One region of the Agrobacterium tumefaciens genome, then DNA from elsewhere that is predicted to be linked to it. Evidence: predicted binding sites of a transcription regulator. Region 1 holds the regulator's gene; the other holds the start of a gene.

Region 1 (15,460 bases):
TGCTCATTACCGTCGTCTACTGGCTCACCTGGCTCGTCTTTTTCATCTACTTGCAGAGGCTTTTTGAGCACTGCCTGATATTTATAATTGACAGGTGGGACCTCGCAGACCCCAAGGCTTCTCCGGTAAGATGGTCGATAGGAATAAGTACGCTCCTGTTCAGCCTTGTCTTGCTCTACTGGGGAAACGATACGCTAAGCGAGTTAGTTGCGGTAGGTTTTCTGAAAGACTGACCCATTGTACGGAGCGCGACCATCGATCGACGCAAAGGCCCGTAGGCGGGAAACCCCGGCTCTGCCCTATCGAAAGTGAGTGCGTGCTCGTCCATCTGGCGCATCAATTCGATATCGCTTTCATCACTTCAGTATCCATCGCGGCTATGGGGCATGTTGAAGAAGGTTGGGACCGGCGCCGATGCTTCAAACGGGCAAGTGCAGTTCACGGGCTTGTGACCATCCTCATACCGACGCGCAAAAGGTGGGCAGAAAGGTGGATGAAAAACCACCGCTCCGTCTTAATGATTTGAGATATCTAGGTTTTTTAGAAAAAAATGGTGCCGCTTACGTGACTCGAACACGTGACCCCGTCATTACGAATGACGTGCTCTACCAACTGAGCTAAAGCGGCCCGAACATGACCCGTCTGTTGCGGATCAGCTTCATGGCGGGCTGATACAGGCAATGCTGACGGATTTCAAGCCTTGAATACGCGGCTTTTGAAATTTCCGCAAAAAGCTTTGCCTGCTTATTGTTTGCGGGCGGCGTCAGGCCGTTGTGCAGATGCGGTTTTTCGCAGCCTTATATTCCCGCGCCAGCCGATCGACGAGGTCTGCCACCGGCTCCACGGCCTTGACCGCGCCAATACCCTGGCCGGCGCCCCAGATGTCCTTCCAGGCCTTTGCCCCGCCGGTTGCCGTTTCGAAGTCCATCTTGGAGGGGTCCGCTTCGGGCAGGTCGTCGGGATCCATGCCGGAGGCGACGATGGAGCTTTTCAGGTAGTTGCCATGAACGCCGGTGAAATAATTCGAATAGACGATGTCTTTCGCTTGAGCGTCCACGATCGCCTGTTTGTAGCCGTCGGAAGCGCGCGCCTCCTGCGTGGCAATGAAGGGCGAGCCGATATAGGCCATGTCCGCGCCCATGGCCTGTGCCGCGAGGATTGAACCGCCATTGGCGATGGCGCCGGCCAGCAATAGCGGGCCATCAAACCATTCGCGGATTTCCTGAACAAGCGCGAAGGGTGACAACGTGCCGGCATGTCCGCCAGCGCCGGTTGCCACCGCAATCAGCCCATCCGCGCCCTTGCGGATGGCGGAGCGGGCGTGTCGATCATTGATCACATCGTGCAGCACGATGCCGCCATAGGAGTGCACCGCCGCATTGACCTCCGGTACGGCGCCGAGCGAGGAAATCACCACCGGCACCTTATATTTGACGCAGAGGCCAAGATCATGTTCCAGCCGGCGATTGGACATGTGCACGATCTGGTTGACCGCAAAGGGGGCAGCCGGACGATCCGGGTTGGCGCTGTTATGGGCGGCAAGCTCTTCGGTAATCATCGCCAGCCATTCGTCCAGCTGGCTTTCGGGCCGCGCGTTCAGCGCCGGGAAAGCGCCGATGACACCCGCCTTGCATTGTGCCAGCGTCAATTGCGGATGCGAAATAATGAATAGCGGTGATGCTATGACCGGAAGACGCAGATTGTCTTTCAGCACGGACGGTAGCATGTTTCCTCCCATGAATTACGTTTACGCGCACGTAAGTTAATATCGTGTTCGGCGACGGATTGAAAGCGAAAACCGCGCCGTATCGGCGTCACAAATCTGCGTTCGCAGCGCCACAATGGATCGATTTTCCCCAAGCCAATCCGGTCATTATAACAAACGATGCTTGCGGAGGCGCGGCATAGCCGTTACCGAATCGTAAACCAATGGCGCAGCGCCGCATATTTTTGCACAGCGCAACAGAACAAGGATCGGTCGTGAGCGGACTGGAAACGGCAATCAGAAATGCTCTGGAAAAATCGGACAGATCGAACGCCGAAGTTCGTGCACGGATTTACCAATCATCGCGCCAGGCGCTGGAAGCTGGCCTGCGCAAGCAGGGCATAGACGAACCACAGGTCGTCGCCCAGCAACGCCAGCGGCTTGAAAGCCTCATTCATGTCATTGAAAATGAAGAGCGTAACCGGCTTCTGGACAGGGTGGAACAGCAATTGCGGCCACCACTGCCGGAGAGTGTCGCCCATGATGAACCCTCGGTCGATCCCGTTTCGCAGCCGCAGCACCACGGCGATATGGCCGTCGAGCCGGAACTGCGTGGCGAAACGCGTGACGCGCGGCCGGGCGTCGCTGCTGCTGAAGAGCCGCTAAGTGCCGGTCGGCGCAATGCAAAGCCATCCAGGAGAGGATCCAGCGCGGGCGATGCCTCGCTTGCTTTCCGCCCGGAAGGCGCTGTTGGCCGCCGCAAGCGCCGCGGACTTTTTGCAAGGCTTTTCATATATGTAACGCTTCTCGCCTTCATCGGTTTCGGCGCCTGGTGGGTCTATTCGTCCGGCCTGCTGCTGTCGCCGGCGCAACGTGATACCAGCGTGCCCAATCCGCCGGCCCAGGTGCAGGCGGAGGACTTCAACGGCGCAGAACCGGCGCCGAGCCTCTCCGCCGGCCGTGGTTTCTCCGATGACTGGGTGGAACTCTTTAATGCCGAGCGCGGCAGCGCCGGAGTTTCGGCAGGCCCGCGCGCCACGGTCGAAAACATCGCCACACCTGCCGGCAAGGCGATAAAGGTGACGTCGAGAAGTGTTTCGCAGGATGGTGCTGTTAGCGTCGAGGTTCCGGTGGAAGTCATGCGTGACATGGCGGGCAAGTCCTCGACCATATCGATCACGCTGCAATCATCCAGCGACCGGCAGACACAGGTTTCCGTCGCCTGCGATTTCGCCACGCTTGGAGATTGTTCACGTCACCGCTTTACGGCCACGGCTGAAAGGGCGGATATGCTGCTGAACGCGACATTCGAGCGCTCGCTCGCTCCTAACGCGCCGGGCAAAATCTTCATCAACAGCGACATTGACGGCAACAGCCGCCCGGTCAATCTTTACTCCGTGCGCATTCTGCCCGGCCAGTAAGACTGACAGGAAGAATGGCAAGCGCCGCCGTGAGGAGGCGCTTGCCTTCGTCTCCCCGTCCTATTTAAGAAACTCCGGACCCGACCCCAGTATCTTGTCGTCGATCTCGCCGATCACCTTCTTGTCCTTGCCGTCATAGTCGAGTGCATTGAGAATATGGCAGATCAGGTTCACACGGGCGCGGCGCTTGTCGTTGGCGCGCACCACCGTCCAGGGGGCATCGTCGGTGTGGGTCTTTTCCAGCATCTCGTCGCGCTTTTGTGTGTAGTCATCCCATTTCGTCAGCGCCGCTATGTCCATATCCGAAAGCTTCCAGCATTTCAGCGGGCTGTGGCGGCGATCGTGGAAGCGTTCGATCTGCGTCTCGCGGCCGATGTCGAGCCAGAACTTGAAAAGATGAATGTCCTCATGCACCAGCATCTTTTCCAGCCGCGGTGTTTCCTTGAGAAAGCGCTTGTGTTCTTCCGGGGTGCAAAATCCCATGACCGGCTCGACACCGGCGCGGTTATACCAGGAACGGTCGAAGAGAACGAATTCGCCGGCAGTCGGAAAATGTGAGATATAGCGCTGGAAATACCATTGGCCGCGTTCTGTTTCCGTCGGTTTGGTCAGCGCCACCACGCGGGCATAACGGGGGTTGAGATAGGCCCGGGCCGCAAAGATCGCGCCGCCCTTGCCCGCCGCATCGCGGCCTTCGAAGACCGCCATCACCCGTTTGCCGGTGGCCTGCAGCCAGAACTGCACCTTCACCAGCTCCACCTGCAGCGCCTCCAGCGCGGCGTCGTAATCTTCCCGTTTCATCTTCTTGTCGTAGGGAAAGTCGCCTGCAGAGAGTTTTTTGTCCTCCACCCAGTCGGGAAGAACCGGATCGTCGATGTCGAAGCTGCGCGGCTTGCCGCCAATGGTAAGCTCCACCGCTCGCTTCTTCGTGTCTTCGGCCATATTTGTTCTCCGGCTATTGTTGTGTAAAGGCAACTCACCGCCAATGAGTTCATATCCACCGGCAGAATTCAAGTGAAAGAGGAGTGGCTGCGCATGGTGCGGCGCCGGGGAAGATTGCGGCACAGATTTTGCGCATATACGTTGCGAAAAATGCGCGGTGATGAATCTCTGTCATGAAGCTGGCCTATGAGAATTCGATGCGCCGTCAGGTGAAAGTGGAAAGCAGGCTGAAATGGCAGTCATGGAAGGCGATCGTGGATTAAGGCTTTTGGGACGAAAGCTTGGCCGAAACTGGTTGCCCGTTCTCGTCGTCAGCATGCTGGCCATCGTGGCCGTTTCGGAACTGCACACGCCCTATATGCCGGCCGTTCTTTGGTTCTGTGCCATCATCGCCATTCTTGCGGTTCGGGAACGGCCAGTGGCGCCGAAAACCGATGAAACCGCGGTTGCGGAAACGGATGAACCCGAGGTGCCCGCCGAAAGTGTCATTTCCGGTGTCAGGGCCGGCCTTGCAGTGCTGGATACGCCGGTCTTCATCCTCGACAAGAATGCCAGCGTGCTGTTTCAGAACGGTGCGGCCGAACGTGCTTTCGGCCAGCTTCCACCCGGCGCGCATATTTCCGCCCGCCTGCGATCTCCCGGTCTGCTGGATGTCATCCGCGAAACCATCACCACCGGCCAGCCCAATCAGGTCGAGCATTCGGAGCGTTTTCCATCCGAACGGGTCTTCATCGTTCGCATCGCCCGTGCGGATGCGGGGGAGGTGGCCGGCCCGCCATTTTACATATTGTCGTTCCGTGATGTGTCGGAGCTTCGCCGCATCGACCGGATGCGCAGCGACTTCGTCGCCAATGCCAGCCATGAATTGCGCACGCCGCTCGCCTCGCTGCGCGGCTTCATCGAAACCATGCAGGGTCCGGCTCGCAACGATCCGAAGGCACAGGAACGTTTCCTCGCCATCATGCTGGATCAGGCAACCCGCATGAGCAGGCTGGTGGATGATCTGATGTCGCTTTCACGGCTGGAGCTGCGGGCGAATATCGCGCCTGACCAGAAGGTCGACCTCGTCCCCGTCATCGGACATGTGCGGGACGCGCTGTTGCCGCTCGCCAATGAGCTGGATGTCGAGATCACCCTACATCTGCCTGACCGGCCGGCAGAAGTGCAGGGCGACCGCGACGAACTGGTGCAGGTGTTTCAAAATCTCGTTGAAAATGCTTGCAAATATGGACAGGAAGGCAAGGTCGTGGATGTCTGGCTGCGCGCCGAACCCGGCAAGCCGGTGGAAGTGAGCGTCATCGACAAGGGGCCGGGCATTCCCGCTGAACATGTGCCGCGTCTGACGGAGCGGTTTTATCGCGTCAGTGTCGCCGACAGCCGTTCCAAAAAAGGAACGGGTCTGGGGCTTGCCATTGTCAAGCACATCCTCACCCGCCACCGTGCCCGCCTCATCATCAAATCGGAATTGGGCAACGGTACGGACTTCACGGTCAGATTCTGACATAAAATATCTATCTGCTTTTACTGTCGTAAAATTTTATAAATTAAATCAATAATTTAGGTTGTCACAAATCTTTCACTGAAGTGACATAAAAGGATGTGGCTACGGTGGTTAAGAAAAGGTCGCCGAGCGCATGCTTTGAGCGAGTGCCGCTATCGGCCGCGTCCACAAACAAGCCCACGACGGGAGAGACAAATGAACATCCTTAAATTTTCCGCAGCAGCTCTGGTGGCTTCTGTCGCCTTCGCTGGCGCCGCCGCTGCTCGCGACCAGATCCAGGTTGCCGGTTCTTCCACGGTTCTGCCCTATGCCAAGATCGTTGCTGAAACCTTCGCCGAAACCTTCCCGAACTTCAAGGCTCCGGTTGTTGAGTCCGGCGGCACGGGCGGTGGTCTGAAGGCGTTCTGCTCCGGCGTTGGTGAAGGCACCATCGACATCGCCAACGCTTCGCGCGCAATCAAGAGCGACGAACTGGCCGCCTGTAAGGCTGCCGGCGTTGCCGACGTTCAGGAAGTGAAGATCGGTTACGACGGTATCGTCTTCGCAATGGACGCTTCCAACAAGGACATCAAGCTCGAGCCGAAGGATCTTTACCTCGCTCTCGCCGCTGAAATCGTCAAGGACGGCAAGCTCGTTGCCAACCCCAACAAGAAGTGGTCGGAAGTCAACAAGGAACTGCCTGATGTAGCGATTGCCGCTTACATCCCGGGTTCCAAGCACGGCACCCGCGAAGTCTTCGAAGAGAAGATCATGGCTGACGGCTGCAAGGAAGCCGGCGCTACCGACGCCATCAAGAAGATCGTCACCGATGCCAAGCAGGCAGCTGCAAAGTGCATCGCTGTCCGTAAGGATGGCGCCGCGGTCGACATCGACGGCGACTACACCGAAACGCTGGCCCGCATCGACGCCAACAAGACCGGCCTCGGCGTCTTCGGCCTCGCTTTCTATGAAAACAATGCTGACCGTCTGAAGGTTGCCACTGTTTCTGGCGTTGTTCCGTCCACCGAAACCGTTGCCAGCGGCAAGTACCCGGTTTCCCGTCCGCTGTTCTTCTACGTGAAGAAGGCTCACCTGGGCGTTATCCCGGGCCTCAAGGAATATGTCGAGTTCTTCGTTTCTGACGACATGATCGGCCCTGATTCCCCGCTCGCCAACTACGGCCTGGTTGCCGCTCCGGACAAGGAGCGCGAAGAAATCCGCGCCAAGTTCGCAGCCGGCGCTTCCATGTAATAAAGATGAGGGGCGCGGCCTGCCGCGCCCCTTGTTCCGCCCGGTGCCTCTCCGCTTCGGCGATTGTCTCCGGTTGACAGTTCCGATCCATCGCCATCCACATAATTGTTTATGGATTACAGATGGATAGGTTGTATCAACCTTGACGCTTGCCAGACTTTGATACAGTCAAAAGGCAGGCATCTCTGGATGGTCCAGCGGTCTCGTTTTGATGACTTTTTGATTTGCCCGATATCGCACCGTGCTCTTGAGGCACGCCGAGGGAATTCTAATGAACACATCGATCCTTTTGCTGATACTGGCGCTGATCGGCATCGGCAGTTATCTGCTCGGCAGCCGCCGCGCCATTGCTCTGTCTGGCGGGCGCCCCGCCAGCATGCATTCCCGTGCCGGTTATCACGGCTCCTACGCGGTCGTCTGGGCGGTGTTGCCCGCGGCGTTCATTCTCTGTGTCTGGCTCGTTATCAGCCCGCTGGTCGTCACTTCTGCCGTGCGCGGCAATTTTCCCGAAGATGTGCGCGCCCAGTCCGAGGCGCAGCAAAGCCTGACCTATGGCATGGTGAGCTCCATCGCCCGAGGTCTTCAGCGCCTGACGGCGGAAGAAACTGCGCAGGCAGACGCGGATACAGCCGCGGTAAGGCCGCTTCTGGCATCGAAAGGCGTCGCGATCGCCGGCGATCCTGAGCGTTATATGGTCGATGCTGCCCAGACGCTGAACACGATGACCACTACAAGCCGCATCGCGATGATCGTCATCGTGCTGGCGGCCGCGTTCGCCGGCGCCGCTTATGCGCTGCGTTCGATCGCTCCGCGCTTTCGGGCCCGCAACAAGGTTGAAAGGGTCATTCTCGCATCCTTGCTTGTTGCCTCGTCCATCGCGATCTTGACGACCATCGGCATCGTCCTGTCGATGCTGACGGAAGCCATCCAGTTCTTCACCATGGTTCCGGCACACCAGTTCTTTTTCGGAACCGTGTGGGATCCGCGTTTTGCCGCCGCTGGGGCAACGGACTCCTCCGGCCAGTTCGGCCTCATCCCGCTGCTTGCCGGCACGCTCTATATCGGCTTCGTCGCCATGCTGGTCGCGGTCCCGGTCGGTCTGTTTTCGGCGATTTACATGTCGGAATACGCCTCGCCGCGCCTGCGTTCAGTGGCAAAGCCGCTGCTCGAGGTCCTCGCCGGTATTCCCACGATCGTCTATGGCTTCTTCGCGCTGACGACGGTGGGTCCTTTCCTGCGAGACATTTCCACGCAGATCAGCGGTCTCACAACCGGAAACTATGCCAATTTCATCCAGGCGCAGAGCGTCATTACCGCCGGCTTTGTGATGGGAATCATGCTCATTCCCTATGTCTCGTCACTGTCGGACGATATCATCACCGCTGTGCCGCGTTCGTTGCGCGACGGTTCTCTCGGTCTTGGTGCCACGCGCTCTGAAACCATCAAGAAGGTCATCGTTCCTGCCGCTCTTCCCGGCATCGTCGGCGCCGTGCTGATGACGGCGTCGCGTGCGATCGGCGAAACGATGATTGTGGTTCTCGCCGCCGGTGTTGCGGCCCGCCTGCAGATCAACCCGTTCGAACCGATGACCACGGTGACGGTCAAGATCGTCAGCCAGCTGACCGGCGACCTTGAATTCACCTCGCCGCAGACGCTTGTCGCCTTCGCGCTGGGCATCACGCTTTTCGCCATCACGCTTTGCCTGAATATCTACGCGCTTTACATCGTGCGCAAATACCGGGAGCAATATGAATGACCGACATCGTTTCTCCCACAGCCGGTGCTGCCGCCGGAAACAGCGCCACGCGCCGTGATATCGGCATCAAGCGCCGCTATGCCGCCGAACGCCGCTTCCGCGCCTATGGAATGGCAGCGATTTCCTTCGGCCTCATCTTCCTCTTCCTGCTGCTCTGGTCGGTCGTTTCCAAGGGTTACACCGCCTTCCAGCAGACGATGATCACGGTCCCGGTCGAGTTTTCCGAACTGATCATCGATCCGAAGAATGAGCGGGCCGCAAACCCCGCAAAGCTGATGACGGCCAATTATCCCGTTCTCGCCCGAGATGCGGTTGCCAAGGTTCTCGGCGTCGCGCCGACGGACCGCGCCGGTCTGCGCGCCGTCAACGTCATGATCTCCGACAGCGTCCGCACCCAGCTGCGCGACATCGTCGTCGCCGATCCTGCCGTCATCGGCACCACACGCAACGTCACGCTTCTCGCATCGGGCGATGTGGATAGTGCCTTCAAGGGCCAGGTCGATCTGACGGTGGATGAAGCCAACCGCCGTATCTCGAACCAGCAGCTCGGCTGGATGAATCAGCTCGCCGAAGGCGGCCAGCTCGGCAAACATTTCAACACCGGCATCTTCGTTAACGGCAATTCGAGCCGTCCGGAAGCGGCAGGTGTCGGTGTGGCGCTGATCGGTTCCTTCTATATGATGATGATCGTGCTGGTTCTGTCGCTGCCAATCGGTGTCGCAGCCTCCATCTATCTCGAGGAATTTGCTCCGAAGAACCGTTTGACGGATCTTATCGAGGTGAACATCAACAATCTCGCGGCTGTTCCCTCGATCGTTTACGGTCTGCTTGGCCTTTCCGTCTTCATCAACTTCATGGGCTTTCCGCGCTCGGCCTCTCTGGTCGGCGGCCTCGTCCTGACACTGATGACACTGCCGACGATCATCATTGCCACACGCGCCGCATTGAAGGCCGTGCCGCCGTCGATCCGTGCCGCAGCACTTGGTCTCGGCGCTTCGAAGATGCAGACGATCTTCCATCACGTTCTGCCGCTCGCCATGCCCGGCATTCTCACCGGCACCATCATCGGCCTTGCCCATGCGCTGGGTGAAACGGCGCCGCTGCTCTTGATCGGCATGGTGGCATTCGTTGCAAATTATCCGACAACGCCGATGGATCCGTCCACGGCTCTGCCGGTGCAGATTTACATGTGGGCGAACGAAGCGGAACGTGCCTTTGTCGAAAGGACATCCGGCGCTATCATCATCCTGCTTTTGTTCCTCATCGTCATGAATGTTGGCGCAATCCTGTTGCGTCGCCGCTTCGAACGGCGCTGGTAGAGGGAGATTGAGCAATGAACATGTTGTCGGAAGCAGCAGTTGAAAAGGCGCTGGACAAGAAAATGAATGAAGTTTCGTACAAGATGATCGGCAAGGACGTTTCGGTTTTTTACGGCGAAAAGCGTGCGCTTTACGACGTGAACCTCAATGTCCGCGAAAACACGGTCACTGCGCTCATCGGTCCGTCCGGTTGCGGTAAATCCACATTCCTGCGTACCTTGAATCGCATGAACGATACGATCGATGGCTGCCGGGTTACCGGCAAGATCACCCTCGACAGCGACGATATCTACGATCAGGCGATCGATGTCGTGGAATTGCGCGCCCGCGTCGGCATGGTGTTCCAGAAGCCGAACCCCTTCCCGAAGACGATTTACGAGAACATCTCCTACGGTCCGCGCATCCACGGTCTTGCCCGTAACAAGGCGGATATGGACCAGATCGTTGAACAGAGCCTGCAGAGGGCCGGCCTGTGGAACGAAGTGAAAGACCGCCTGCAGGAATCCGGTACCGGCCTTTCCGGTGGTCAGCAGCAGCGTCTGTGCATTGCGCGCGCGGTTGCCGTCAGCCCGGAAGTGATCCTGATGGATGAACCCTGCTCGGCGCTCGATCCGATCGCAACCGCCAAGGTCGAGGAACTGATCCACGAACTGCGCGCCAACTTTACGATCGTCATCGTCACGCACTCCATGCAGCAGGCAGCGCGTGTTTCCCAGCGTACGGCCATGTTCCATCTTGGTCATCTTGTCGAAGAAAACGAAACGGACAAGATGTTCACCAATCCGGACGACCAGCGTACGCAGGATTACATCATGGGCCGCTTCGGCTGATTTCCGGCCGGCGCTTTATCGAAACCGAACAAGACTGGTGCCTTTGCCGTGCCCCGTTGGCGTGCACGTGCATGAAGGCCAAGCCGGAGGATTAGACCATGACACAGACAACGACCCATTCGCATATTCTGTCCGCTTATGACGAGGAATTGAAGTTCCTGACGCGCCGCATCGCCGAAATGGGCGGTCTGGCCGAGCAGATGTGCGCCGACGCCGTGCGCGCATTGGTCAATTCCGACGCTGCGCTTGCGCAGAAGGTCATTTCCGACGACGCGATCCTCGACCATTCCGAGCGCGAGATCGGCGACAAGGCCATCGTCACCATCGCCAGACGGCAGCCTGTCGCGGCCGATCTTCGCGAAATCATCGGCACGCTGCGTATTGCCGGCGATCTCGAGCGCGTTGGCGATCTCGGCAAGAACACTGCCAAGCGCGTTATCGCGGTTGCCGGCACCGGCGTGCCGCGCAAGCTCGCCCGCGGTCTCGAACATCTGTCGGAACTGGCGCTGGTGCAGCTCAAGGAAGTACTCGACGTCTATTCCACGCGTTCTGCCGAGAAAGCCAACGCCATTCGTGAACGGGACGAAGAAATCGACGCCATGTACACGTCGCTCTTCCGTGAGCTTCTGACCTACATGATGGAAGATCCGCGCAACATCACCACCTGCACACATCTTCTGTTCTGCGCCAAGAACATCGAGCGTATCGGCGATCATGCGACGAATATCGCTGAGACAATCTATTACATGGCCACCGGCAGCCAGCCGGAGGGTGAGCGTCCGAAGGACGATAGTTCCAACACACTCGGTTCGGTGACCGAATAACAGACAGGCAGAAGCTTGCGGAGTTAGTATATGGTGCCCAAGATTGCAGTTGTGGAAGACGAGGAAGCGTTGAGCGTCCTGCTTCGTTACAATCTCGAGGCTGAGGGATACGACGTCGACACGATACCCCGTGGCGACGAGGCGGAAATCAGGCTGCAGGAACGTATTCCGGATCTTCTTATCCTGGACTGGATGTTGCCCGGTGTTTCCGGCATCGAACTGTGCCGGCGCTTGAGAATGCGGCCCGAAACCGAACGCCTGCCCATCATCATGCTGACAGCGCGCGGTGAAGAAAGCGAGCGGGTGCGCGGTCTTGCCACCGGCGCCGACGATTATGTCGTCAAGCCGTTCTCGACGCCGGAACTCATGGCCCGCGTCAAGGCCATGCTACGCCGGGCCCGCCCCGAGGTTCTTTCATCGGTGCTGAAATGCGGCGATATCGAACTCGATCGCGAAACCCACCGCGTTCACCGCAAGAGCCGCGAAGTGCGCCTCGGACCGACGGAATTTCGCCTGCTGGAATTCCTGATGACATCTCCGGGCCGGGTGTTCTCCCGCTCGCAGTTGCTGGACGGCGTCTGGGGTCACGATATCTACGTGGATGAGCGCACCGTTGACGTTCACGTAGGACGCCTGCGCAAGGCGCTCAATTTTTCGCACATGCAGGATGTCATCCGCACCGTTCGCGGTGCTGGATATTCGATGGAAGCCTGAGCTAAGCCGAACAGCAGCTTCAATCAGCACAACATCTGACCAAAATCAAAAGGCCCGACACCATTCCGGTTTCGGGCCTTTCGGTTTTGAACCTTTCCCAAACACGGCACCTTGACCTTTTGAATGGACAATCGGCGGCCTGTTCGCATGCGGATTGTGGGCTAGAGTATTTCCAGTAAAGCGGTTCTACGTCCGGAAAATGCGTAAAACAAAGAGATAGGGCACGTCCAAAGTTGCCGTTTAAACCGCACGTGCCTGGACCGGGCGGCGTGGAGGAAAGGCCGAACATGCCACCGGCGATTGTTTTCCGGAACCGGCCTGAATTTGTCATAAAAAAACGGGCCCGAAGGCCCGTAGTTTTTGAGTGCTGAATGCGTGCCGCAACACTCAAGCCTTACGGCGCTCACTGACCGGCTGGTAGGCGAGCTTCGCATGGAACTTGCAATAGGGTGAGGATTCCAGCGCTTCGCAACCGCAGAAGTGGAAATCGTCTTTCAAGGGATCACCGACCGGCCACTTGCAGGTGCGCTCGGTCAGTTCCGTCAGCGTCAAGCGACGGGAAATCGGCGTCACTACATTTCTGGAAGGAACGTAATCGAGAACCTGCGCGGTTTCGATATCGATCTCTTCATGAAGAGCCGTTGCTGCGTTCGAACGGCTCATGGTTCGGGCCGGTGCCGCGCTGACGCGTGCCGTGAAATTTGTCGCGCGCGGGGCAGGGGCCGCGGTGCGCTTGGGCGCGGAGCGTGCAGAAGTCACCGGTCCGCCGGCCTTGACGCGTCCCGGCAGATTGAGGCGGTGGACCTTGCCGATCACGGCATTACGGCTTACACCGCCCAGCTGCGCTGCTATCTGGCTGGCGCTCAGTCCTTCGGCCCACAATTTCTTGAGTTTCTCGACCCGCTCGTCTGTCCAGTTCATGCCGCTTCTCCGCTTGTCGCGTATCTTTCGGCAGAATCCCTCTCCGTCTCGCGGGCGCGCCGCGAGCGTGGTTTCTGCCGGATTTTAGGTGACTAGTTCCGCCGCAATGCAGTCTAGTAATTAGCGATTAACCTAGTGCCAGCCCGACTCCGTGGCAAGAGTCGCGGGAATCATCTGGAATCGATTTTCCGGTTTTCCCCAACTTGCTGGCGAGTTGAGTCTGAAAGGCAACACCTTGGGCCTCTTTCGGTGGCGCCTACTAGTGCTTGAGAAGCCCGGGAAACGCGGACTTTTGTTGACATCGGCAAACGAAGTGACAATAGTGCCCCTGCCGCCGCGAGGCGGCATTTTTGATTTTCAGGCGAGGGATAACCTCGCGAGCCTATTGACAACCTTATGACAGCGCATCCGCGCAAGGAGTGATACAGCCATGGCCGAAGCCGCCGCGCCATTGTTCGATACGTTTGCAAGAGCCCCGCTGCGCTTCGAGCGCGGTGAAGGCGTCTGGCTGTTCACGGAGAGCGGCGAACGATATCTGGATTTTGCAGCCGGTGTTGCGGTTAACTCGCTGGGCCACGCCCATCCGCACCTCGTGGAAGCAATCAAGGCGCAGGCCGAGAAGGTCTGGCACGTCTCGAACCTTTATGAAGTGCCCGGACAGGAAAAGCTCGCCAAGCGGCTGACGGAAGCAACTTTCGCGGACAAGGTGTTCTTCACCAATTCCGGTGCTGAAGCGCTGGAATGCGCCATCAAGACCACGCGCCGTTATCACTATTCAAAGGGCCACCCGGAAAAATTCCGCATCGTCACCTTCGAGGGCGCGTTCCATGGCCGCACGCTGGCAACAATCGCTGCCGGCGGCCAGCAGAAATATCTCGAGGGTTTCGGTCCCAAGGTCGAAGGTTTCGATCAGGTTCCTTTCGCTGATGTCGATGCCTTGAAGGCTGCCATCACGTCTGAGACGGCCGCGCTTTTGATCGAGCCTATCCAGGGCGAGGGCGGTATTCGTGCGCCGAGCAAGGAATTCCTGCAAATCCTGCGTGGATTGTGCGACGAGCACGGCCTTCTCCTGATTTTTGATGAAGTGCAGACGGGCGTCGGCCGCACGGGTAAGCTGTTTGCCTATGAGCAGACCGGCGTTGCGCCTGATATCATGGCGGTTGCCAAGGGTATCGGCGGCGGTTTCCCGCTTGGCGCATGCCTTGCAACAGCGGATGCCGCCTCCGGCATGACGGCCGGTGTGCATGGCACCACCTATGGCGGCAACCCCCTGGCAATGGCGGTCGGCAATGCGGTGCTGGATGTCGTTCTGGCCGACGGTTTTCTGGAAAAGGTTCGTGATGTCGCGCTGGTCTTCCGCCAGGGACTGGCATCGCTCAAGGACCGCTATCCTGATGTAATCGAGGAAATTCGTGGCGAAGGCCTGTTGATGGGCATCAAGGCGAAGGTTCCTTCGGGCGATCTGCTGCAGGCCATGCGCGCGGAGCACCTGCTCGGCGTTCCGGCAGGTGACAACGTCATCCGTCTCCTGCCGCCGCTCGTCACCACGGCGGAAGAGGCCCGCGAAGGGCTGGCGCGAGTGGAAGCGGCTGCCGCCTCCCTGACAGCGAAACAGGCGAAAATCGCCTGAAACCAATCAAGGGCGGGCCTCTTCCTGGAGGCTCGCGAGCATGGGACAGTTTGAAATGGCTTCACCAAAACATTTTCTAGACCTTTCGGCCGTTGGGTCGGAGGATTTGCGGACGATTCTTGATGATGCGCGGGCGCGCAAGATTGCCACCAAGGCCGGCACTGCGGAAAAGCCGTTAGCCGGCAAGATGCTGGCGATGATCTTTGAAAAGCCGTCCACCCGAACCCGCGTTTCCTTCGATGTCGGCATGCGTCAACTCGGCGGTGAGACCCTGTTCCTGTCGGGTACGGAAATGCAGCTCGGTCGTGCGGAAACGATCGGTGATACGGCCAAGGTTCTGTCGCGTTATGTCGACGCCATCATGATCCGCACCACGGATCATTCGCGCCTGCTTGAGCTTGCCGAACATGCAACCGTGCCTGTTATCAACGGCCTGACGGACGACACCCATCCCTGCCAGATCATGGCGGATATATTGACGTTCGAGGAACACCGCGGTCCGGTGAAAGGCAAGACCATTGCCTGGACGGGTGACGGCAATAACGTGTTGCACTCTTTCGTTGAGGGCTCGGCCCGCTTTGGTTATCGCATGAATATGGCGGTGCCCATGGGCTCTGAACCGCATGATAAGTTCCTGAACTGGGCGCGCAATAATGGCGGCGAGATC
Region 2 (15,460 bases), on a different replicon from region 1:
CTGCCGCTCGCCATTTCGGCGCGCTGCGCCCATGCCCGCGCCAAGGGCAATATCAAGGATAATTGCCAGTTCGTCTGCGGTGACGACCCGGATGGATTGCCGGTACGCACGCTTGACCGGCAGTCGTTTCTGGCGCTGAACGGCGTACAGACGGTGTCGCACACCTGCCAGTCGCTGCTTGGCGAATTGCAGGATCTGGCCGCTGCCGGTATTTCCCGCTTCCGGCTGTCGCCGCAGGATTGCGACATGGTGGCCGTGGCGCAAATCCATGGCGATGTTCTGGCCGGCAGGCAGGCTGCGGAAGATGGCCTTGCACGTCTCGGGGAAATCTATCCGGACGTGCCTTTTTCCAATGGTTTTCACCACGGGCAGGAAGGGGCGGCCTGGATCGCCCGTGCTCGCAACACGGCGCATGGGGTAAATGCATGACGACGGACGGGCAAGAGCCACCATCACTGTCTGCGGCAGCGCCGGGCGGGGCGGATATCGCCGCTGCGATCCATCTGGTACGCAACATCGTTTTGGAAAGCGCGCTCGATTGCGGCTGCCGAGACAATGTGCATGAGGCGCTGCGCGAGCTTGAGGATTTTGAGCGCCAGCGCAATATCGTCAAGCTTCTGACCGCCGCCCGCGAGGAGCGGCGCAAGATCACGCTTCTGACCGAGATGCTCTGCGATTTCGCCGAAGACGACACGGTGGATGAAGGCGTCGTCGAGACGGCGAGCCTGATGTTTCTCGACATCGCCGCCGCCGCTCAGGAGGGATCGCGAATTCTGCGCGACGCGCTCTCACTCAAGAAGGGTGAATAAATCCCTGTTTTCGGCCCTGCTTGATCCTGCGCAAAGAGCGGGCGCTTGCAAAATGTCATTTCCGGGTTGGTGACGCGCCGGGACCGGAAGACAGGTCTGAGCGGGCGTCACGCGTATCTGGGCGCTTCCGGCGCGAAAGGATCAGGACCATGGCCCATCTCACCCGTCGTCAGGCTCTTTCAGCCTTTTCTGGGCTCGCGGTTGCGACACTTGCCGCACCGCATGTTGCGAAGGCGGAAGCGCCGCTCACCTTTTATGGCCCTCCGGCCGCGCCCTCCGCCGTGCTGGCTCATGCAGTAAAGGGCGGGTTTCTAAAGGATGTCGCGCCTGGGGCCATATTCAAAGCCTGGAAAACGCCGGATGAAATGCGCGCCGCCGTCGCCTCAGGCTCCATGGGGGCGGTGGTGATGCCGAGTTACGGGGCCGCCAATCTCCACAATCGCGGGCTTGGTCTTGGGCTGATGAACGTGCTGACCACCGGCCTGCTCTATATCGTTTCGAAAGACGAGACATTGAACTCCCTGCAAAGCCTTTCCGGCAAGACCCTCGCTTTGCCGTTCAAGAACGACATGCCCGATTTCGTGCTGCGCCGCCTTGTTGCCGAAAACGGCCTGAAGCCCGACGACATCAAGCTGGAATATGCCGCTTCGCCGCCGGAAGCCGTGCAATTGCTGCTGACGGGCCGGGTGGATGCCGCCCTGCTGAGTGAGCCGGCTGCGACCGCCGTGCTCATCAAGGCGAAGTCGTTTTTCATGACCGTCCATCGCACCATCGATATTCAGCGGGAATGGGCGAAGGTGGCCGGCAAGGCTGAAATTCCGCAGGCTGGCCTTGCCCTAACGTCGCAGGTTCAGCAAAAGTTTGGCAAGGCGGGTATAGAGGCCTTGCAGGCGGGCATGGAAGCCGCGCTCGCCAGTGCCGCCGCTGACCCGCAAACGGCTGCTGCTGCTGCCGCCGATACCCTCGGTTTCCCGGCGGAAATTATCGCCGCCTCCTTTCCGACAAGTCATCTGTGCGCCCTGAAGGCGAGCGCTGCGCGTGCCGATCTCGAGGCATTCTACGATGAACTCGCCAAGGCCGACCCGGCAATCATCGGCGGCCGGCGACCGGATGACGGCTTTTATCTGGTGTAGCAGGCATGAACCGCATTCTTGAAAGTCTTGGCTGGACCGGTCGCTATCTCTGGGCGGGCTGGGCCGGGCTTTCCGGCATTTTCTGTTTTCTCGCCGCCTGGCAGGCCGGGCATGAGATTTACGGCTCCTTCATCCTGCCCTCGCCGGGTGAGACTTTCGCGGCAATCGGGGGTCTGGCGGCGCGGCCGGATTTCTTCACCATCCTGTCGCAGAGTGCCGTCAGGGCATTGACCGGTTTTGCCATCGCCGCCGGCATCGGCACGGTGGCGGGTGTGGCGGCGGGCTACTCATTTGCCGCCATGCGGCTGATGAAGCCCGTTGTCACTGTTCTGCTCGGCGTGCCGCCCATCGGCTGGATCGTGCTGGCGCTCATCTGGTTCGGCTCATCCGGCGGCACGGCCATCATGACCGTTGTCATCGCCTCGGCTCCCGTTTCCTTCGCAGGTGCGCTGGAGGGTGTGGCCAAGCGGGACCGTCAGCTGGAGGTGATGGCGCAGGCCTTTGGCGCTCCGTGGTTTTACCGTCTGCGCACTGTCACCATGCCGCATGTGCTTTCCTATCTTTTCCCGGCCTGGACAACCACGGCCGGAAGCGCCTGGAAAGTGACCGTCATGGCCGAGCTTCTGTCGAATTCCGGCGGCATCGGCGGTGAACTGGCCACCGCACGGGCGCTGTTCGATATCGCGCAGGTGAGCGCCTGGCTCACCATCACCGTCGTGCTGGCGCTCATCACCGATTACGGCCTGCTGCATCTGCTGCGCGAAGCGCTGGAACGTTGGCGTGCCGCCGGACTGCCATGGGGTGTGAAACGATGAGCGACCATTTCGCCTTGAGTTTCGAACAGGTCGGTCACGCCTTTCTCGGCCGCAGCCTGTTCGAGAATTTCGATCTCCGCATCGCTCCGGGGGAAACCGTGGCGTTGCTCGGCCCCTCCGGCAGCGGCAAGACGACGATTTTGCAGATCGCGGCGGGTATCATCGATCCGGTTCGCGGTCGTGTGCGGCGCAATTACCGCCGGCAGGGTCTGGTGTTTCAGGAGCCGCGGTTGCTGCCTTGGATGACGTTGATCGACAATATCGCTTATGGTCTCGCTGCGGCGGGCATGCCGAAACGGCAACGGCGGGAGGCCGCTGGGCAGTTTGCCCTGGAAGTCGGTCTGGAGGAGACGGATTTTCAAAAATATCCGGTCGAGCTTTCCGGCGGCATGCGCCAGCGTGCCGGGGTGGCGCGGGCGCTCGCCGTGGAGCCGGATATGCTGTTTCTGGACGAACCCTTCAGCGCCGTGGATGTTGGCCTGCGCCGGCATTTGCAGGAGCTTCTGGTCGCCGCCGCGCGCAGGCGTGGTTTCTCCACGCTTCTCGTCACCCACGATCTTCATGAAGCGATGTTGGTGGCCGACAGGCTGATCGTGCTCTCTGGTGTCGATGGCGATGTCATTGCCGTACACACTCCGGCCGGTTCGCCGGGGCGGCGCATGGCGCGCGCGGTTTTCGACGAGGTGGAATTTCTGTCCGAAAGCCCGGCTTTCGCTGAATTGTTTTCGGCAAAGGAGCGGATGCGATGAGACAACCGCCGATCCTCTCCGAAGCCCTGCGGCTGTTTTTCCCTTTGGCCGCCCTGCATGGCGCGGTCTGGCCGTTCTTGTGGGTCGCCATCGGCGGCTACGCCCTGCCTTTCGCCGATGCCGTTCCGCCCTCGCAGTGGCATGCCCATGAAATGATTTTCGGCACCTATGGCATGGCGCTCGCCGGTTTTCTCGGTTCGGCAGTCCCTGAATGGACCGATACGAAAGCGGCATCGGGGCGCACGCTGCTTTGTCTCGCCGGCCTGTGGCTGCCGGGCCGGCTCATCGGTTTTGTGGGGGCCGATGCGTGGAGCCTGCTCGCAGGTTTTTTCGATCTGGCCTTTCTGCTCGCGCTCTCCGTCCTCATCGGCAAGGCGATGCTGGTGCGGCGAACGACGAAACATCTGGCGTTCCTCGTCTGGCTCATTCTGTTTGCGGTAATGGAGACGGGCGTGCGCTACGCCTGGTGGACCGGTGATCTGGAACTTGCAGCCCGCTGTCTGGAGGCGGCGCTGTGCATCTTCACCGTGCTGTTTTCGCTGTCGGCTGCGCGCATCAATGTGGTCGTCATCAATCTGGCGCTTGATCCGAGCGGCGAGACCACGCCTTACCGGCCACATCCCGGCCGCCAGCACATGGCGGGCGCCATGGTGACGCTATACATGGTGGCGAAACTCTTCTTTCCGGAAAGCGATGTCTGCGCCTGGCTGGCGCTTGCGGCCGGTGCGGCGTTTTTTGACCGGCTGGCCGAATGGTTCATCGGGCGTGCCGCCTTCAAGACCGAGGTTCTGCTGCTCGGTCTCGGCAATGCCTTTGCCGGTGCGGGTTTTCTGGCGCTCGGGGCGGTGCGGCTCGGTTTTTCCGTCACGCCCGCCGCTGGCCTGCACCTGTTGTCGGTGGGCGCGCTTGGCTGCGCCATCATGGCGGTGTTCATCATCGCCGGGCTACGACATACCGGACGCAACCTGACATATCTGCCGTGGCAGGCGCATGTGGCCGCCGCCTTGATGGTGGCGGCCGGGCTGATCCGCATAATGCCGGAATTCGATTTCGCAGCATTCCTGTCACCCTATCATCACGGCCTCAGTGCTATCCTGTGGGCGACAAGTTTCGGCGTCTGGCTTCAGGGCTTCCTGCCCTTCATGTGCGCGCCCGGTGTTGATGCAGCGGGAGCTTGTGGCTGAGGCGCAACCTGTTTCTCTCACCTTCGACGCTTTCGTATCTCCTGATTATTTTTTCGGCAAAAGCGCAATATGAAATCAGTGACTTAGGTCGACCCTATTGATGAATGTTATTTCTAATAAATAATCAATAAAATCAAGTGGTTGAATATTTCCGCCTTTTGGCCGATGATAACTCGAACAGAACAGGGAAACGCGAATATGCCCAAAATAGTCGCGCCTCTACATGCAGATGGAAAGCCGAGCCGGACGAGGGAGCTTATTACCTTCGCCGTCCTGGCCTTTGGGATCTGGCCTGTGCTGGCGGTCGGATTTGTCGGAGCCTATGGCTTCATCGTCTGGATGTTCCAGATCATTTACGGGCCGCCGGGACCACCCGGTCATTGAGGGTGAAATGACGATGGAAGTCTCTCTCAGCCGGCGTGACTTTCTGCGCGGCGGACAAAAACGGGAAACACGTATCTGTCCCCCCGGGGTCGCGTTGAGCGACCTCGCCGCCTGCAGCGGTTGCGCAAAATGTGTTGAAGCCTGTCCCACCGGCATCATCACCATGTCGGGTGGCTTACCTTCGGTCGATTTCTCGGCCGGGGAATGCACCTTTTGCGGCAAATGCGCAAAAGCCTGTCCCGAACCGGTTTTTACCGCCCCTGCGGCGCAGCGCTTCGATCATGTCATGGCAATTGGCGATGCGTGCCTCGCCTTCGGCAATGTTGATTGCCAGGCCTGTCGCGATGCGTGCCCGACCGAAGCCATTCGGTTTCGTCCCCGCCGCGGCGGCCCCTTCGTGCCCGAGCTTGTTGAGGATGCCTGCACCGGCTGCGGGGCCTGCGTGTCCGTCTGTCCGACGGGTGTGATCAAGATCAAGGAAACAGCCACGGAGATGCAATATGCCTGAAAATACAGGCCGGTATCATGTCTCAAGCGCTGTCGTGGCGGTGATGCCGCAGATGCGGGACGCCGTGTTCGCAACGCTTTTGACGCTCGACAATGTCGAGGTTCATGGCGAGGGCAATGGCAAGATCGTCATCGTCATAGACGGCACGAGCACCGGCATGCTGGGCGATACGCTCACTTATATTTCGACACTCGACGGTGTGATTGCCGCCAACATGGTTTTCGAACACGTCGACACAGAGGAGACAGGCGGCGATGAGCAGCGAACTGACGCGGCGTGATCTATTGAAGGCCCATGCCGCCGGCATTGCGGCGGCAACGGCGGGCATTGCGCTGCCGGCCGCCGCCCAGCCGGTGCCGGGCGGTGTTTCCGCATTGCAGATCAAATGGTCCAAGGCGCCCTGTCGTTTCTGCGGCACGGGCTGCGGCGTCATGGTTGGCGTCAAGGAAGGCAAGGTTGTCGCCACCCATGGTGACATGCAGGCGGAGGTCAATCGCGGCCTCAACTGCATCAAGGGCTATTTCCTGTCCAAGATCATGTACGGCAAGGACCGCCTGCAGACCCCGCTTCTGCGCAAGAGAAACGGCGTCTACGCCAAGGATGGCGAGTTCGAGCCGGTGAGCTGGGACGAGGCCTTCGATGTGATGGCCGCGCAGTGCAAGCGGGTGCTGAAAGAAAAGGGGCCGACCGCCGTCGGCATGTTCGGCTCGGGCCAGTGGACGATCTTTGAGGGCTACGCCGCGACCAAGCTGATGCGCGCCGGTTTCCGTTCCAACAATCTTGATCCTAATGCCCGCCACTGCATGGCGTCGGCTGCTTACGCCTTCATGCGCACCTTCGGCATGGACGAGCCGATGGGTTGTTACGATGATTTCGAACATGCCGATGCTTTCGTGCTCTGGGGTTCGAACATGGCGGAGATGCATCCGATCCTGTGGACGCGCATCGCCGACCGGCGGCTCGGCTTTGACCACGTGAAGGTGGCGGTGCTTTCGACCTTTACCCATCGCAGCATGGATCTGGCCGATGTTCCGATCATCTTCAAGCCAGGTACGGACCTCGTCATCCTCAATTATATCGCCAACCACATTATCAAGACCGGCCGCGTCAACGAAGACTTCGTGAGGAACCACACGAAATTCGTGCGCGGCGTCACCGATATCGGGTATGGCCTGCGGCCCGACAATCCGGTTGAGGTGAATGCCGCCAATTCCGCCGATCCGACCAAGACGGAAGCGATCGATTTCGAGACCTTCAAGGAATTCGTCTCCGAATACACGCTGGAAAAGACCGCCGCCATGACCGGGGTGGAAGCTGGTTTCCTGGAAGAATTGGCCGAGCTTTACGCCGACCCGAAACGCAAGGTCATGTCGCTGTGGACCATGGGGTTCAACCAGCATGTTCGCGGCGTCTGGGCCAACCAGATGGTCTACAACATCCATCTTCTGACCGGAAAGATCTCCGAACCGGGCAACAGCCCGTTCTCGCTCACCGGCCAGCCATCGGCCTGCGGTACGGCGCGTGAGGTGGGAACCTTCGCCCACCGCCTGCCAGCCGACATGACTGTGACCAACCCGGAACACCGCAAACATGCCGAAGAAATCTGGCGCATCCCGCACGGCGTCATCCCGGAAAAGCCGGGCTACCACGCCGTGCAGCAGGATCGCATGCTGCATGACGGCAAGCTGAATTTCTACTGGGTGCAGGTCAACAACAACGTTCAGGCCGGCCCCAACACCAAGAACGAGACCTATCTCGGTTATCGCAATCCCGAAAACTTCATCGTGGTCTCGGATGCCTATCCGACCATCACCGCCATGAGCGCCGACCTTATTCTGCCCGCCGCCATGTGGGTGGAGAAGGAAGGGGCCTACGGCAATGCCGAGCGGCGCACCCATGTCTGGCACCAGCTTGTCGAGGCGTCGGGTGAGGCGCGTTCCGACCTCTGGCAGCTGGTGGAATTCTCCAAGCGCTTCACCACCGACGAGGTGTGGCCGGTGGAACTGCTAGACGCCAATCCGGACTATCGCGGCAAGACGCTGTTTGAGGTTCTCTACAAGGATTGCGATGTCGGCAAATTCCCGCTGAGCGAAATCAATACGGATTATAAGAACCAGGAATCCACGGATTTTGGCTTCTACCTGCAAAAGGGTCTGTTCGAGGAATATGCCGCCTTCGGGCGTGGTCACGGCCACGATCTGGCGCCTTACGATGCCTATCACGAGGTGCGCGGCATGCGCTGGCCGGTGGTGGACGGCAAGGAAACGCTGTGGCGTTACCGCGAGGGTTACGACCCCTACGTCAAGCCGGGCGAAGGCGTGAAATTCTATGGCAACAAGGATGGCAAGGCGGTCATCATCGCCGTGCCTTACGAGCCGCCGGCGGAATCCCCGGATGAAGAATTCGATACCTGGCTGGTGACGGGCCGCGTGCTGGAGCATTGGCATTCCGGCTCCATGACCATGCGTGTGCCGGAACTCTACAAGGCCTTTCCTGGCGCCCGTTGTTTCATGAATGCCGCCGATGCGCGCAAGCGAGGGCTCAATCAGGGCGCTGAAATCCGCATCGTCTCGCGTCGCGGGGAAATCCGTTCGCGGGTGGAAACGCGCGGCCGCAACCGCATGCCGCCCGGCGTCATCTTCGTTCCCTGGTTCGACGCCAGCCAGCTCATCAACAAGGTCACGCTCGACGCAACCGATCCCATCTCCAAGCAGACGGATTTCAAGAAATGCGCAGTCAAGATAGAGCCAGTCGCATGATCAGGAAACACGGATGGATCGCCGCCACTCTTCTGGTCGTGGTGCTGGCGACGGGGGCCGTTGCGCAGATGGTGCCGGAATTGTCCGGCCCGCGCGGCGATGCCATGCGCACCGAACCCGCCAAACCCCTGCCGAAATGGGTGATCGACGATTTCAGGCGCATGCGCGCCTATCCCGAACAGCCGCCGGTCATTCCGCATTCGATCGACGGCTACCAGCTCTCGGTCAACGCCAATCGCTGTCTGTCCTGTCACAAGCGCGAATTCACGCAGGATTCCGGCGCGCCGATGATCAGCGTCACCCATTACATGACGCGGGAAGGCCAGATGCTGGCGGATGTTTCACCGCGCCGTTATTTCTGCACCGCCTGCCATGTGCCGCAGGCCGATACGCGGCCGCTCGTGCCCAACACCTTTCAGGACATGAGCGAGATGGGCGTCAAACCGGCGGGTAGCGAATGATGATCGCCCGTGTGAAAAAACTTCTCGCCTGGTTATGGGCGGTTCTGACCACCCCGGCCGGCACGCTCAGCCTTGCCTTTCTCACGCTTGGCGGCTTCGTCGGCGGGGTGATGTTCTGGGGCGCTTTCAACACCGCTCTCGAAATGACCAACAAGGAAGCCTTCTGCATTTCCTGCCACGAGATGCGCGCGAATGTTTATGAGGAACTGACGCGGACGGTGCATTTCTCCAACCGCTCCGGCGTGCGCGCTTCTTGCCCGGATTGCCATGTGCCGCATGAGTGGACGGACAAGATCGCCCGAAAGATGCAGGCTTCCAAGGAGGTCTGGGGCAAGATTTTCGGCACCATCGATACGCGCAAGAAGTTCCTCGACAAGCGGCTGGAGCTTGCCCAGCACGAATGGTCGCGCCTGAAGGCCAATGACAGCCTCGAATGCCGCAACTGTCATTCCTCCGCCGCCATGGACTTTACCAAGCAGACGCAGCGTGCCGCAGACATTCATTCCAAATATCTGCTGACGGGCAAGGCCACCTGCATCGATTGCCACAAGGGTATCGCCCATGAATTGCCGAATATGGAAGGCATCGATCCCGGCTGGAAAATGCCGCCAGCGCTCAACGATGAACCGGGACAGACGGCGTCCGCAGTCGATGACCTGCGCCGCGCCATGAGCGATGTGCACCGGAACGTTTTCTGATTTTCTTGATGGAATAAACGCCGTGTGTCCTTTGGGCGCACGGCGTTTTCAATGATGGAACCGGATCGTCGTTTTGCCGCGATCCGGTTCTCTTGTGCCTCTGCGTCAGCCGATCTGCGCGTTGTCGTCACGCTTGATGGCGATGACGGCCGAGCGCGGCAACTTGCCTTCGCCGTCCGGGAAGGGCGCGTCGGGGTGCTGGATGCCGACGAAGTGGGTGCGCTTGTCGCCGGACCATGTCTGGCCGGTGACTTCGGAACCCTTCGGTGCTGTCAGGAAGCGCTCGATACGGCCGGTGGCCGGGTCGCCCGCCAGCATCTGGTTGTTGCCCTGGCCGGCGAAGTTGCCTTCATTGCTGTCCTCGCCGTCGGTCTGGATCCAGAGCAGGCCGGTACTATCGAACATCATGCCGTCGGGCGAGTTGAACATGTTGCCTTCGTTGATGTTCGAAGAACCCGCAAATGCGTCCTTGTGAACGGAAGGGTTGCCGGCCATGCAGAACAGGTCCCACTTGAACTTGCCGTCGGCATGGTCGTCATTTTCCGGATACCAGCGCACGATCTGGCCGTATTCGTTCTTTTCGCGCGGGTTGGCGGCGTTGATCGCCATGGCGTCGCCGCCAGCATTGGCGCGCAGCTTGCCGTCCTTCATTTCGCCGCGGCGGCTGTTGTTGGTCAGCGCGCAATAGGCTTCGATGGCGACCGGGTTGATGGCGACCCATTCCGGGCGATCCATCGTCGTTGCGCCCACCTTGGAAGCGGCCTGACGGGTGAAGACGCAGATTTCATCGATCTTCATGCCGGTGGTCTCAGGCGTCAGCGCCAGCCATTCGCCGGCGCCGTCATCGGCGAACTTGGCGACGTAAAGCGTGCCTTCGTCGAGCAGCTTCGAGGTGTCGCCGCCCGGCACGTAAATGCCGTTGGAGACGAATTTGTAGAGGAATTCGCCACGCTCGTCGTCACCCATGTAAACGACGACGCGGCCGTCGCGGGCAATCACCACGGCGGCGTTTTCGTGCTTGATGCGGCCAAGCGCAGTGCGCTTGATCGGGGTGGAGGAGGCGTCCGAAGGATCGATCTCAACCACGTAGCCGGCGCGGCGCGGCTCGTTCGGGTTCTTGGCGACGTCGAAACGTGCGTCGAACTTCTCATAGGCATAACGCGTCTCGGCGACGATGCCGTAACGCTTGTAATCATCCGGCAGCTTGAAGGCGGCATCTGCGGTGCCGAAATAGCCGTTGAAGTTTTCCTCGCAGGTGAGGTAGGTGCCCCAGGGCGTGCGGCCGGCGCCGCAATTGTTGAAGGTCCCGAGACAGTTGATACCATCAGGGTCGGCGGCGGTCTTGACGAGATCGGAGCCTGCGGCCGGGCCGGAAAGCTTCATCGGCGTGTTGTGATGGATACGGCGGTTGAACGGGCTGTCGAGAACGATTTCCCAGCCTTCGTTGCCTTCCGCGACTTCCATGACGGTGACGCCCTGCATGTTCTGCAGGATCTTCACGTCGTCGGCCGTCTTCGGGTTGCCCTTGTCAGTGTGCGGCAGGTTGATTTCCGGGTTTACGTATTCATGGTTGACGGCGATCAGCTGATGAGCGCCCACCATGAAGAGTTCCATGCCGTCGGTGTTTTCACCGAAGACCTTGTCGGAATTCTCAACGCTCACGCCCTTGGCGGGGTCGAGATCGGGAACGTTGGAGAACAGCGGCTGACCCCATTTGGCAACCGGCTTCCAGCTATAACCTTCCGGCACATGGATGGTGTGGTCGGTTGCGGCGGCCACCGGCTTGAAGGGGAAGCGGCCGGCGGCTGCTTCCTGCGCTTCGGCCGAAGTGCTTGCCATCAGGTTGCCGAGCGTGCCCATGGCAGCTGCGGCCGAGCCGAAGGCCAGCACACCGCCGAGGAAACCGCGGCGGGAAATCGCGGTTTCGACCACGCGGTCGAAATCGGTTTCGGCCGGCGGCGGGTTTTGCAGTTCGTCCCATTCGTCCCAGGACAGCTTGCTCGTATCGATGTCGGTCATGTCGTGTCTCCACCGTTTGCATGTTTGGAATCATTCCAACAAGCTGCGTACCGTTTGAGTATTTCACACGGATGACGGGAGGAGCGGCTTTAAATATGAGTTTATGAGAACAGAATCTGTGCTTTTTCCCTCATTGCGGGAGGAGGATACGGGTGAGCAGGAGGCCTTCGAAATGGCCAAAGCGGAAGGAAATCTCCGTTCCCTCAAGCCAATCGCCGCTCAGGTCGGCGGTCAGGCGAAGCGACCCTGAGCCATCCGCATCGTAAGCGGATAATTCGGCCGCCTCGAAAAAGAAAAGCCGCTTTACCGTCGGATAAAGCGCCTTGAACAGGCTCTCCTTGGCCGAAAAAATAAGCCCGGTCATGAACGGGTCGACAATGTTGCCGAGGCTGTGAAGCTCATGCGCCGTCAAGGCCTGCGAAGCGATGTCGCGGGCTTCCTCTTCGGTCAGGCGTTTCTCGATATCGATGCCGATGCCGAGAAACCTGCTGCCGGAGCCGGCAAGGGCGATTGCCCGATCACTGCTATGAGAAATCGCGCCGACTACGCCTTCGGGCCAGATCGGCGCTCGGTCCTCTCCCATTCCGGGAAAGAATGCGTGGCCGGTAAGGCGGCGTATGGCTTCCGCCGCACATTTGCGTCCCGCCAAAAACTCCGCCTTGCGTTTCGGCACTGCCCGTAGCAGCTGCGCGGGCAGGGCAGGGGTGATGTTGGCACCGGTTTCGTGGTGGGGGCTGTAACGAAGGGTGAGGCAATGGCAATCGCTGCTGTCATCCGGCCATGGCCAGACGGCTTCCGGTGGGTCGCCGGAAACAGTCTCGCGATGCAATGCCGGCACGATCGCCATATCTGTCCCTCGTTCGGCCGGCCGGATCAGGCTGCGAGCGTTGCGCCGCCGTCGACCACGATCTGCTGCATCGTCACGTGGCCAGCCTGATCGGAGGCGAGAAACAGCACCGTGTCGGCTATATCATCCGGTCTTGCAATCTTGCCAAGCGGAATGCCGAGCTTGAACTGCTCCGGCAGGCCGGCGACGAGCCGTTCCTTGCCTGTGGGATCGCTCAACATACCGGCCAGCATCGGCGTATCGGTGGAGCCGGGCGAGACAACGTTGCAGCGCACGCCATAGGGCGCAAGCTCAAGGGCGGCGCAATGGCTGAGGCTGACCAGCGCCGCCTTGGAGGCGCAATAAGCCATCATGCCGATGCGCGGCACCACGGCGGCGTTGGAGCCGACGTTGACGATCGCGCCACGCCGCTGCCGTTTGAAGACGCCGCTCCATTGTCGCAGCAGATAGAACGGCCCCGCGGCATTGACATCCATGCAGGCTTTCCAGTCTTCCGGCGTCAGGCTTTCGCTGTCGCCAAGACGCAAAATGCCTGCGGCGTTGACGAGGATATCAAGGCCGCCCCATTCGCTTTCAATTGCCTTGCATACTCTCTCCACCGCCGCAGCGTCGGTGATATCGAGCGCTATCTGGCGGAAGGGTGCTTCCGTTGTGCCGGCCAGAAGGTCGAGGCCGATGACTTCGGCCCCTTCCTCGATGAAACGTTCGGCGATGCGGTGGCCAATGCCCTGGGCCGTGCCTGTCACCAGCACACGCCGCCCGGTAAATCTCTGTTGCGTCATCTTGTCCGTCCGCTCAGGCTGCGAGCCGCTTTTCTTCGATCAGTGCCCACCAGGCGGAAAGTGTGGGTACACGCGCTAGCTCATCGAAACCGACGGTGACGCCGCGTTCCTTCAACTCGCCGGCAAGCTTCATGACCTGCAGCGAATCCAGCCCGTAGAAGATGAGGTTCTCGTCGGGGTCGATGTCACTTTCATCCTCAACCATCTGCAGGACGCGGGCTTTCAGCCATTCGCGGGTGCCGGTGGCCTGCTCGGTACCGGTCAGGCTTGCGGTGTCGATCACCACGCCGCAACGCGTCGCCACATATTGCAGCGCCATGCGGTGTTCGGCTTCGGAAAAATCGGCGACGCCGTCACCGATCATGAAGGGTTGAATATCCTTCATGAAGGCTTCCACCGCCGTCATCATGCAGCCGATATGGGCGTAAACACCGCCGACGATGATCTGGTCGCGGCCCCAGCCTTTCATGCGTTCGGCAAGATCGGAACGCTGGAAGGCGCTGTAGCGCCACTTGGTCAGCACCACGTCGTCAGGCGTTGGCGCCAGCTTGTCCACCACCTTCTGCAATTCCGGATCAACGACGGTGAGACCCGGTCCCCACATGTCGTTCAGCAGCGCCCGGTCGCCCGGCGGCTGGTTGTGCGGCTGGGCGGTATAGATGACCGGCACGCCGTTCTGCACCGCCCATGCCTTTACCTTGGCGAGATTGTCGATGAGGGTCGTCATCAGCTTGCCGTCGGCCTCGTAGAACCGAAGGAAATAACGCTGCATGTCGTGAATGAGCAGCACGGCGCGCTTGGCGTCGGGCTGCCATTTTGTCTTGTTGGCCGGAAAGCTGGCGGCAACCGGCATCGGATAGTCGGAAATGGTGGGGATTGTCATGATGACCTCGGTTTTGTGCTGCGCCGGCTCGGGCGGCGCGTAATCTTTGGAGTTTGGGACGCCCTTTAGAGCGTCCCTTCGATTGGCGTTGCCTGTCAGGCGCTGATGGCGACGGGGGTTGTCAACAAATCGCGCAGGCGCTTCTTGTCGATCTTGCCGACGGCGGTGAGCGGCATCGCGTCGATGAAACGCACCCGGTCCGGCAACTTGTAATCCGCGACGCCGAGACCGGCGAGATGCTGGCGGATGGCCGGCGCTTTCAGCGCGGGATTGCGGGAGACGACGAAGACGCAGCTTTTCTCACCGAGAAGTTCGTCCTGCATCGCCACCAGTGCGGCATGCGTCACATCAGGATGCCGCAGGATCAGGTTTTCCACCTCCTCCGAAGCGACCTTTTCGCCGCCGCGGTTGATCTGGTCCTTCACCCGGCCGACGACCCGCAGATAGCCTTCGGGCGTGCGCTGCACGACATCGCCGGAATAATAGAAGCCATCCTTGTCGAAGACACGGGCACTGTGTTCGGGCGCGCGATAATAGCCCCGGAACGTATAGGGGCCACGGGTCGCCAGCATGCCGGCCTCGCCCTCGGGCACATCATTGCCATCCTCATCGACGATGCGGATTTCGTCGTCCGGGCTGATTGGCCTCCCTTGCGTGGTAAACACGATATGGTCGGGGTCACCGAAGCGGGTGTAGTTCACCAGACCTTCCGCCATGCCGAAGACCTGTTGCAGCGCGCAACCGAGCACTTCCGGCACCTGGCGGGCAAGAGCTTCGGCGAAGCTTGCGCCGCCAACCTGGAGGAGCTTGAGGGATTTCAGCCTTTGGCGATGTGCGGGGGCTGCCTGCAACCACAACGCCACGGCCGGCGGTACCAGCGGCACCATGTCGATGCCGTGTTTTTCGATGAGATCGAAGCAGGCGAGCGGCTCCGGATTGGCGGCCATGACCACAGTGCCGCCGGCGTGAAAGACACCGAGCGCACCGGGTGAACTCATCGGGTAATTATGCGCCACCGGAATGGCGCAAAGAAAACGGGTCTGCGGCGAGAGTTCGCAAATCTCCGCGCTGGCCCGTGCGCTGTAATCATAGTCGTTATGCGTCCGGGGGATCAATTTTGGCGTTCCGGTGCTGCCGCCGGAGAGCTGGAACAGAGCCACCTCGTCCGCCGCCGAAGGGGCGTAGGCGGGCGGATTTTCCGCAGGCGCGGCAAGCATCCGTTCAAGGCTGCGCTGCGGTTCCGTCGCGCCCAGCAACAGGGTCAGGGAAAGCTGTGGAGAGGAAGCCTTAAGCCCGTCCAGGAACGCGTCATTGGCAAAAAGCTCATGGCTGCGAGAGGCAATCACCAGTTTTGGCGCGATCTGTTCTGCATAGGAGGTCATTTCCAGCCGACGGTGGCTGAAGAGCGCGTTGACGGGTGCAACGCCGA

Evidence for each region. Region 1 encodes PhoB, which activates phosphate uptake and scavenging genes when phosphate is short. Its sites were predicted from a motif close to TGTCATNNANCTGTCAT; they were not measured.
Region 2: CFBP6623_RS22750 (PhoX family protein) is a predicted target of PhoB. The motif match lies at 11,580-11,596, and genes of this name have one in related genera.

What each region holds. Positions count from the first base shown of each region.
Region 1 covers NZ_CP039903.1:99,862-115,321, forward strand. The annotation lists gene CFBP6623_RS00505 (hypothetical protein) at 1-233, shown strand, start outside; tRNA gene CFBP6623_RS00510 (tRNA-Thr) at 552-627, opposite strand; gene CFBP6623_RS00515 (NAD(P)H-dependent flavin oxidoreductase) at 764-1,726, opposite strand; gene CFBP6623_RS00520 (hypothetical protein) at 1,981-3,126, shown strand; gene ppk2 (polyphosphate kinase 2) at 3,187-4,068, opposite strand; gene phoR (phosphate regulon sensor histidine kinase PhoR) at 4,301-5,569, shown strand; gene CFBP6623_RS00535 (substrate-binding domain-containing protein) at 5,765-6,799, shown strand; gene pstC (phosphate ABC transporter permease subunit PstC) at 7,071-8,555, shown strand; gene pstA (phosphate ABC transporter permease PstA) at 8,552-9,874, shown strand; gene pstB (phosphate ABC transporter ATP-binding protein PstB) at 9,889-10,704, shown strand; gene phoU (phosphate signaling complex protein PhoU) at 10,803-11,528, shown strand; gene phoB (phosphate regulon transcriptional regulator PhoB) at 11,559-12,242, shown strand; gene CFBP6623_RS00565 (GcrA family cell cycle regulator) at 12,630-13,163, opposite strand; gene CFBP6623_RS00575 (aspartate aminotransferase family protein) at 13,594-14,793, shown strand; gene argF (ornithine carbamoyltransferase) at 14,849-15,460, shown strand, end outside.
Region 2 covers NZ_CP039904.1:1,623,049-1,638,508, forward strand. The annotation lists gene ubiV (ubiquinone anaerobic biosynthesis protein UbiV) at 1-429, shown strand, start outside; gene CFBP6623_RS22695 (hypothetical protein) at 426-809, shown strand; gene CFBP6623_RS22700 (ABC transporter substrate-binding protein) at 959-1,942, shown strand; gene CFBP6623_RS22705 (ABC transporter permease) at 1,948-2,757, shown strand; gene CFBP6623_RS22710 (ATP-binding cassette domain-containing protein) at 2,754-3,506, shown strand; gene CFBP6623_RS22715 (NnrS family protein) at 3,503-4,690, shown strand; gene napE (periplasmic nitrate reductase, NapE protein) at 4,889-5,074, shown strand; gene CFBP6623_RS22725 (ferredoxin-type protein NapF) at 5,082-5,582, shown strand; gene CFBP6623_RS22730 (chaperone NapD) at 5,575-5,862, shown strand; gene napA (periplasmic nitrate reductase subunit alpha) at 5,837-8,341, shown strand; gene CFBP6623_RS22740 (nitrate reductase cytochrome c-type subunit) at 8,311-8,802, shown strand; gene CFBP6623_RS22745 (cytochrome c3 family protein) at 8,805-9,500, shown strand; gene CFBP6623_RS22750 (PhoX family protein) at 9,606-11,519, opposite strand; gene CFBP6623_RS22755 (4'-phosphopantetheinyl transferase family protein) at 11,650-12,366, opposite strand; gene dhbA (2,3-dihydro-2,3-dihydroxybenzoate dehydrogenase) at 12,393-13,148, opposite strand; gene CFBP6623_RS22765 (isochorismatase) at 13,162-14,031, opposite strand; gene CFBP6623_RS22770 ((2,3-dihydroxybenzoyl)adenylate synthase) at 14,127-15,460, opposite strand, start outside.